2 regions of the Lentzea chajnantorensis genome follow, and region 1 is predicted to be linked to the other one. Evidence: riboswitches for the same ligand, from Rfam matches in the RefSeq annotation. Region 1 holds a riboswitch; the other holds the start of a gene.
The links. A riboswitch is a leader RNA that binds a small molecule or an ion and turns the genes downstream of it on or off. The one in region 1 is predicted to bind S-adenosylmethionine.
Positions count from the first base shown of each region.

Region 2: it holds a riboswitch for S-adenosylmethionine, as region 1 does, so the genes downstream of both, thrC (threonine synthase) here and ACVDFE_RS02525 (methionine ABC transporter ATP-binding protein) in region 1, are expected to answer to the same signal.

Region 1 is NZ_JBSDZT010000002.1:414,485-418,664, forward strand. It holds gene ACVDFE_RS02515 (MetQ/NlpA family ABC transporter substrate-binding protein) at 1-284, opposite strand, end outside; gene ACVDFE_RS02520 (methionine ABC transporter permease) at 313-996, opposite strand; gene ACVDFE_RS02525 (methionine ABC transporter ATP-binding protein) at 993-1,991, opposite strand; SAM riboswitch class I at 2,210-2,303, opposite strand; gene rsmA (16S rRNA (adenine(1518)-N(6)/adenine(1519)-N(6))-dimethyltransferase RsmA) at 2,392-3,213, opposite strand; gene ACVDFE_RS02535 (transglycosylase family protein) at 3,405-4,180, opposite strand, start outside.
Region 2 is NZ_JBSDZT010000002.1:8,109,412-8,113,591, reverse strand. It holds gene ACVDFE_RS38845 (DNA internalization-related competence protein ComEC/Rec2) at 1-941, shown strand, start outside; gene thrC (threonine synthase) at 1,021-2,277, opposite strand; SAM riboswitch class I at 2,289-2,408, opposite strand; gene holA (DNA polymerase III subunit delta) at 2,487-3,464, shown strand; gene rpsT (30S ribosomal protein S20) at 3,666-3,932, opposite strand; gene ACVDFE_RS38825 (hypothetical protein) at 4,162-4,180, opposite strand, start outside.

The DNA.
Region 1 (4,180 bases):
GTGAACGTCGCCAGGTACGGGACGGTCTGGAAGTAGTTGGCGTCGAGCGAGCCGTCGACCAGTGCCGTGTTCGGCTGGACGTAGTCGGTGAACTCGACGACCTCGATCTTCAGGCCCTTGGACGCCGCGAGGTTGTCGGCGACGTACTTGAGGATCTGCGCGTGCGGGACCGGCGAGACGCCGACCTTCAGCGTGTCCGAAGCGGACGAACCACCGGACGAGCAGGCGGACAGAGCGGTCAAACCGGTCAAAGCGGCAGCGATGAGGGCAGCACGAATGCGCATGACGTTCCTTTTGAGAATTGCTACTGGGTCAGACGGAGGCGTGCCGGCGTCGGTCCGACGCACGGGCGGCACGGGTGAAGCCGAACTGGATCACGGTGGTGAGCACGGCGAGCCACGCCACGGTGCTCCACAGGATCCGGTCGTTGAAGCGCTGGTAGCCCTCGCGGATGGCCAGGTCGCCGAGGCCACCGCCGCCGATCACGCCCGCCATGGCCGAGTAGCCGATGAGGGCGATGACCGTGACGCCGATGGCGTTGATGAGCGCCGGCAACGACTCGCGGATGAGCACGCTGCGCACGATCCTGAGCGTCGAGGCACCGGTCGTGATCGCGGCCTCGACCACGGTCACGTGCACCTCGGACAGGATGTTCTGCACGAGCCGCCCGACGAACGGGATCGCTCCCACGGCCAGCGGCACGATGACCGCCGTGCTGCCGATGGACCCGCCGACGATCAGGCGGGTCACGGACGTGAGGGCGACGAGCAGCACGATGAACGGCATCGAGCGGCCCAGGTCGGTGACGAAGCTGAGGGCCCTGTGCACCGCGGCGTTCGGCCGCAGCCCGCCCTTGGCGGTGAGCTGCAGCCAGACCCCGACGGGAACTCCGAGAACTGTGGCGATCACGGTGGAGACGCCGACCATGTACAGCGTCTCCCCGGTGGCCTCGACGAGGTAGCTCACCACGTCGGACCAGGGTGTTGCAGACCTCACGCAGCTACTCCCTGCGGCCCCTTCAGGGACCTCTGAACCGCGCCGCCGGCCTCACCGATCCACTCCAGCGCCGAGTCGGACCGCTCGCCGTTCAGGCCGAGGCGGAACCGCGCGACGGGGGTCTCGCCGAGGCGGGTGAGCCCGCCACCGACGATGTTCAGCTCGACGCCGAACCGGTGCGCGGCCTCGGGCAGCAGCGCGCCGACCGCGGCGAACCCGACGAGCACGACGTCCGCGACGCGGTCGTAGGCGTTCTCGTTGATCGGGTTCAGGTCGACGGCGGGCAGCAGCGCGGAGCTCGTGCGGCTGGCGGCGTTGTTGACGAGGTCGAGCACCTTGCCGTGCTCGACGACGTGGCCCTGCTCCAAGACCGCGACGTCATCGCAGATCTTGCGGACCACACCCATGTCGTGCGTGACGACGAGGACGGTCACACCCAGCTCTGCGCGCGCACGGTCGAGCACCGCCAGCACGGACCCGGTGGTCTCCGGGTCGAGTGCGCTGGTGGGCTCGTCGGCCAGCAGGACGGACGGGTTGGCGGCGAGGGCGCGCGCAACGGCGATGCGCTGGCGCTGCCCGCCGGAGAGCTGGTCGGGGTACGCGGCGGCCTTGTCGGTGAGCCCGACGAGGTCCAGCAACTCGCCCACGCGGGTGCGCCGCTGCGGTCCCGGCACGCCGGCGGACTCCAGCGGCAACGCGATGTTGCCGGCCGCGGTCCGCTGCCGCAGCAGCGAGTCCCCTTGCGGCACAACGCCGATCTGCCGGCGGGCGGCACGCAGCGCCGAGCCGTCGAGCGAGGTGATGTCGGTGCCGTCGACGCGGATCGCACCCGAGTCGGGGCGCTCCAGCAGTGCGACGCAGCGGGCCAGCGTGGACTTGCCGGCGCCGCTCGGGCCGACGACGCCGAGCACGGTGCCGGCCTGGACGTCGAGGGTGACGCCGTTCAGCGCGTTGACACCCTGGAAGGACTTGGTGAGGTTTTCGACAGTGATCACTTCTGCTCCACGGCTGCGCGCGACGGCGCACGCTCCCGTTGTGCGGGGGTGCGCGGTCGAAGTTCTGCTCAGGTGTGTGCGCCACTCAGCGACCGAGTGCGCGTCAAAGGACTTTGAGAAGGCGCCTTAGACGAGGTGGCGACGACATGCAGAAGCGGTGCGACGGCACTGGTCGACGACTCGACGGCGCGTCAGCATTCGCGAGGTACCCACGTGATCCTCCATCGGTCCTGGCGTTAGCACCTGCCCGCATCCAGCGGGTGGTTGCTGCGACGTCGTAGAGCCAGGTCTCTCAGTCGCTCCGGATGGCAGTTAGCAGTCAACCGGACGGACGTTCGGTTGCGCAAGCCAGATTCGGATTCGTTCGACAGATCACACTGTTGGCCGAAGGATCGCCGGATCAGACCTCGGCGATCCGGACAAAGTCGATCACGCTCAACTGCTCGCCCCTGACCTGGGGATCGATGCCCGCTTCGGCCAGCAGTTCGTCGACGTGCGGCGTGTAGCTCTTGAGGGCGGCCCTGAGGGTCTTGCGGCGTTGCGCGAAGGCCGTGTCGACGATCTTGAACAGCTTGTTCTTGTCCACTGTGGACAACAGCTTTTCGTGGCGCTGGAAGGCAACCAGTCCGGAGTCGACGTTGGGCGCGGGCCAGAAGACGTTGCGCCCGACCGACCCCGCCTTGCGCGCGTCGGCGTACCAGGCGAGCTTCACGCTGGGCACCCCGTAGACCTTGCTGCCGGGCTTCGCCGCCATCCGGTCGGCGACCTCCGCCTGGACCATGACGAGCCCCTTGCGCAGGCTCGGCAGCTCGTGCAGGAGGTGCAGCACCACGGGCACCGCGACGTTGTACGGCAGGTTGGCGACGATCGCGGTCGGTTGTACCGGCAGGTCCTCTTGGGTGACTTTCATGGCGTCCTTGAGGACCACGTGGAGCTTGCCGGCGTTGGCCGGGTCGTGCTCCTGGACCGTCTGGGGCAGCCGGTGCGCCAACGGCGGGTCGATCTCGACCGCGACCACCTCAGCGGCCGCCGGGAGGAGCGCGAGGGTCAGCGAGCCCAGGCCGGGGCCGACCTCCAGGACGACGTCCTCGTCGGTCAGACCGGCGGCGGCGACGATCTTGCGGACCGTGTTGGGGTCGTGCACGAAGTTCTGGCCCAGCTTCTTGGTCGGGCGGATGCCCAGCTCTTCGGCTAGACGGCGGACTTCGGCGGGTCCCAACAGGCTCACCGGGGCATTGTCTCAGGCCACCCACCAAAGACCTCAGGTTGCCCACCGAAGACCTCAAGTTACCCACCGAAGACCCCCGCCCCCTGCTGCGACGAGTGCACGCGGGGAGCTTTCGTACTCACCTGGAGTACGAAAGGTCCCCGCGTGCGGTCAAGCAGAGCGGAGGGATGGGTGGGGAGGCGGGGTTACGGCAGGCCGAGCTTCGCGCGGCAGCCGGGCCACGCGGAGTACGTGCCACCGCGGCCGTCGCGGAGCTTGGTGGCGATGGCGATCTGCTGTTCGCGGGTCGCCTGGTGCGGCAGGGCCGCGTAGGCGGTGCCGCCGTAGGCAGCCCAGGTGCTCGCGTTGAACTGGAGGCCGCCGTAGTAGCCGTTGCCGGTGTTGATGGCCCAGTTGCCGCCGGCCTCGCACTTGGCCAGGCGGTCCCACACCTCGCCGTCGGGGAGGGGCTTGGTGCCGACCGCGATCTTCTTGGGCTTCGGCTCCTTGGTGACCTTGCCGCCGATCTTCTCGCGGTTGATCTCCTTGCCGTTCTTCACCGTCACGCGGTAGGTGGAGATCTGCTCGCCGGCCTCGCCGGGCTCCAGGACCTTCTGCTGACCCTGGTTCAGGGTCGGGTCGTTGGTCTTCTCGACGGGCGGGGCGACCGGCTCGTTCACGTTGATGACCGTGACGCCGGTGCGGGAGATGTAGACCTCGGCGCCGGAGGCCAGGCGCACGTCGGTGCCGGCCTGGACCGCGTCCTCGGGACCGAGGGTGAGGTTCTCGCTCTTCAGCAGCTCGTCGACGGTGACGGCGGTGGTCTGGACCTCGCGGACCGGGTTCGCGCCGTCGAAGAGCTTGACGACCTTGCGGGTCTTCACCTCGAGGTTCATGCCGTCGAGGGGGACCTCGGAGCCGGTGGGCGCGGAGAACCACGAGCCGTCGACCGGGACGCCGAGCTGCTTGGCGGCCTCCTCGA
Region 2 (4,180 bases), 7.7 Mb from region 1:
AGGCGCGCGCGAATGGCGTGCGGGTGCTGGAACCGAAGGCGGGTGAGCGGTTCGCCTGGCCGGGGCTGGAACTGGAGGTGCTGGGCCCGCGGCGGCAACCGGTCGTCGCGGAGACGAACACGGTCGTGAACGACTACTCGCTCGTACTGCGGGCCACCACACCCGCGGGCCGGGTGCTGCTCACCGGTGACGTCGAACTGGCCGGCCAGGCCGCGTTGCTGGGGGAGCGGGACCTGGGGGCCGAGGTGCTCAAGGTGCCCCACCACGGCTCACGTTCCTCGTTGCCCGCGTTCCTGGAACGCGTGCGACCGCGGATCGCACTGGTGAGCGTCGGCACCGGCAACCGCTACGGGCACCCGAGCCCGCAGGTGATCGACGCGCTGCGGGCGGGTGGCGCCCTGGTGTTGCGCACGGACAAGGACGGCGACCTGGCGGTGTTGCCAGGAAGCCGAGTCGTACGAAGGAAAAGGAGAAGGAAGATGGACCAGGTCTGGATCAGGCTCCACAACGCGCGCTACCCGATTCCCGGCGGCACGCCCGGTTTCGCCTGGGCGATGTGGCAGCCCGGTTACCCCGCCACCCAGTGGCCGCACGACGAACTGAAGCCCGACTTCGCCTACTACCTCTGCGAAACACTGGAGGACGGCAGCCGCGCCATCACCTACCGCGCCCGCGCCACGCACGTGCTGCCACCCACGGAGGCCGCCGACGCGGACGCCGCCTACGACCTCGTCGCCGAGCACGTGTTCGACGACGGCATGCGCATCGCCCCGGACGTCTGGCACGAGTACCACTACAACGCCCTCAAAGCAGAAGCCCCGTGGCCGCAACGGATCGTGGCCTGGCGCGCCGAGGTGGAACCGGTCGGCCCGCACGTTCGCGACGAGCTGCGCCGCTTCCCGCGCACGGGCTGGACGAAGTCGGCCGCGATCACCCTCTGACGCTCACCGCGTGAAACGACGCGGTCCGGGGACGCGGACGTCCCCGGACCGGGAGGAGGTGATCTGCTGAACGAACGACCTAGCCCAGTGCCTTGAGCACGGCCTCGGCCGACGGCGGCACAGTGGCGCGCGGGCCGATCGTGTCGCCGAGGGCGTCGAGGGTCTTGAGGCCGTCACCGGTGATCAGCAGGACGGTCTCGCCGTCGGGGTCGAGCTGGCCCGTCTCGATCAGCTTCTTCGCCGTCGCCACGGTCACGCCGCCGGCGGTCTCGGCGAAGATGCCCTCGGTGCGGGCGAGGAGCTTGATGCCCTCGACGACCTCTTCGTCGGTCACGTCCTCGATGGCGCCGTTGGTGCGGCGGACCGTGTCGAGCACGTACGGGCCGTCGGCGGGGGCACCGATCGCCAGCGAGCGGGCGATGGTGTCGGGGCGGACCGGGCGGATGACGTCGTGGCCGTCCTTGAAGGCGGTGGACACGGGCGAGCAGCCGGTGGCCTGGGCGCCGAACACGCGGTACGGGGAGGCCTCGACGAGGTCGAGCTGGCCGAGCTCGCGGAAGGCCTTGTCGATCTTGGTGAGCTGGGAGCCGGAGGCGACCGGCACGACGATCTGGTCGGGCAGGCGCCAGCCGAGCTGCTCGGCGACCTCGTAGCCGAGGGTCTTGGAGCCCTCCGCGTAGTACGGGCGGACGTTGACGTTCACGAACGCCCAGTCCTCGTGTTCGGCGGCGAGCTCCTGGGCGAGGCGGTTGACGTCGTCGTAGTTGCCGTCGACGGCGATCAGGGCGCCCTCGTAGACGGCGCTCATGAGGATCTTGGCGCGTTCCAGGGAGGAGGGGACCAGTACGACGGACTCCCAGCCGGCGCGGGCGGCGGCCGCGGCGACGGCGTTGGCGAGGTTGCCGGTGGAGGGGCAGGCCAGGACCTTGAAGCCGAGCTCGCGGGCGGCGGCCAGTGCCACGCCGACCACGCGGTCCTTGAAGGAGTGGGTGGGGTTGCCGGTGTCGTCCTTCACCCAGACCTTGCGTACGCCCAGCGCCTTCGCGAGGCGGTCGGCCTCGACCAGGCGGGTGCCGCCGGGGTCGGTGTTCGGGTGCTGTTCCACAGTGGACGGAACGGGCAGAAGGCCGCGGTAGCGCCAGATCGAGCGGGGGCCGGCCTCGATGTCCTCGCGCCGCACCTTGCCGAAGTCGTAGGCCACTTCCAGCGGCCCGAAACACTCGAGACAGGCGTATTCCGGAGCGAGAGGGGTCTCATTTCCGCACTCACGGCACAGCAGCGCGCGGGCGGGGCCGAGGTCGAACTTGGTGCTCGTGGGCACAGTGACAGCAGTCATCGCGAGGTATCTCCTCATCTTTCCCGCGAAATCGAACGGGTCGGAATTGGCACCGTGATCGTCTGCGCATAGCGCTGACGCCGGTTGCCGGGGCTTCTTCGGGCCGGTCCCTCTGCCCCTCTGGATGAGCGGTGTTCAGTTGTGGCCACCAACGTACGGCACGTCTCCGCCGCTCGGCCACAAACGTCCACGATTCGGGACGTGGGAGGATGCGGAGCGTGAGCGCACCGGAGTCACTGCACCTCGTCGTCGGCGAGGAGGAGTTGCTGGTCGAACGCGCAGTTCGGGCGGCACTCGAGGCCGCGCGCGCGGTCGACGCGTCGGCCGACCTGACCCGCGTTCAGGTGAGCGATCTCACGCCGCCGGAGCTCGCCGAGCTGGTGAGCCCGTCGCTGTTCGCCGAGGGCCGGGTGATCGTCCTGCAGAACGCGCAGGACATCAGCAAGGAGATCGCCGACACGGTGCTCTCCTACCTCAAGGCGCCCGCGGACGGGGTGACGCTCGTCGTCGTGCACACCGGTGGCGGCCGCAGCAAGGCGGCCAAGGACCTGCCCGGCCAGCTGAAGAAGGCCGGTGCGGCGGTCACCGAGTGCGGCAAGGTCACCAAGTCGGCCGAGCGCGAGGCGTTCGTGCGCAACGAGGTGCGGCAGGCAGGCGGCAAGATCGACCCCGAGGCGGTCGCGACGCTCATCGACGCCGTGGGCACGAACCTGCGCGAGCTCGCCGCGGCGGCCTCCCAGCTGGTGTCGGACACCGACGGCAAGGTGACGGTCGAGGAGATCCGCCGCTACCACCAGGGCAAGGCCGAGGTGACCGGTTTCGCCGTCGCGGAGAAGGCCGTCACCGGTGACCGTGCGGGCGCGATGGAGTCGTTGCGGTGGGCCATGCAGCTCGGTGTGCCGCACGTGCTGGTCGCCGACGCGCTGGCGGACGCGGTGCGCACGGTCGCACGCGTCTCCGCGGTGGGCCGGGCCGACCCGTTCAGCCTGGCCGGTCCGCTCGGCATGCCGCCGTGGAAGATCAAGAAAGCTCAGGCGCAGGCCCGCGGCTGGGAGCAGGCGGGTCTCGCGGACGCGATGCAGGTGGTCGCGGGGCTCAACGCCGACGTGAAGGGCGTGGCCGCCGACGCCGACTACGCGCTGGAGCGCGCCGTGCTGCGGATCGTGGCGGCACACGGCCGCCGGTAGCACCCTCGCGGCGTTCCCGCGGAACCGTCCACGCACCGGAATTGACCGTGCCGCGCCAGCTTCCGCACGGAACGGCGCGTCGTGAAGCCCAATGAGGTGAATGCGTGGAGCGACTCCATGGCCCTCATCCCCACCAGAACAGCGAAAAGGGCCCGCTCCACGAGGAGCGAGCCCTTCCCGACGGCTCTGAGGTGAGCGGAATCAGCCCTCGAGCTGGTTCGCGCGCAGCGCCATCGCCGACTTCTTGTTGGCGGCCTGGTTGGCGTGGATGACGCCCTTGGTGGCGGCCTTGTCGAGCTTGCGGGACGCGTCCTGCAGCAGCTCCAGGGCCTTCGCCTTGTCACCGGCCTCGGCAGCCTCGCGGAACTTGCGGATGGCCGTCTTGAGGGACGACTTGACCGACTTGTTGCGCAGGCGCGCCTTCTCGTTGGTCTTGATCCGCTTGAGCTGGGACTTGATGTTCGCCATGCGACATCACCCTTCTGTGTCGAAACCGGAGTTCGTGACGCGCTTGGTCGGCACCGGCGAGAGCCGGCTCTCCTCCACGGCGGAGCGCCGCGCGTTCACGACGACGAAGGATATCAGGCCAGCTCAGCGCACCGTGAACCCGGCCTGGTCGGCACGAGCTGACAGCACGAACGCCGTGGAAGCGGTTCAATGCTGCTGAAACGCCTGTTCAGCGTGCCGCAGTGACCGGTCAACCCGCGTCCGGTTCC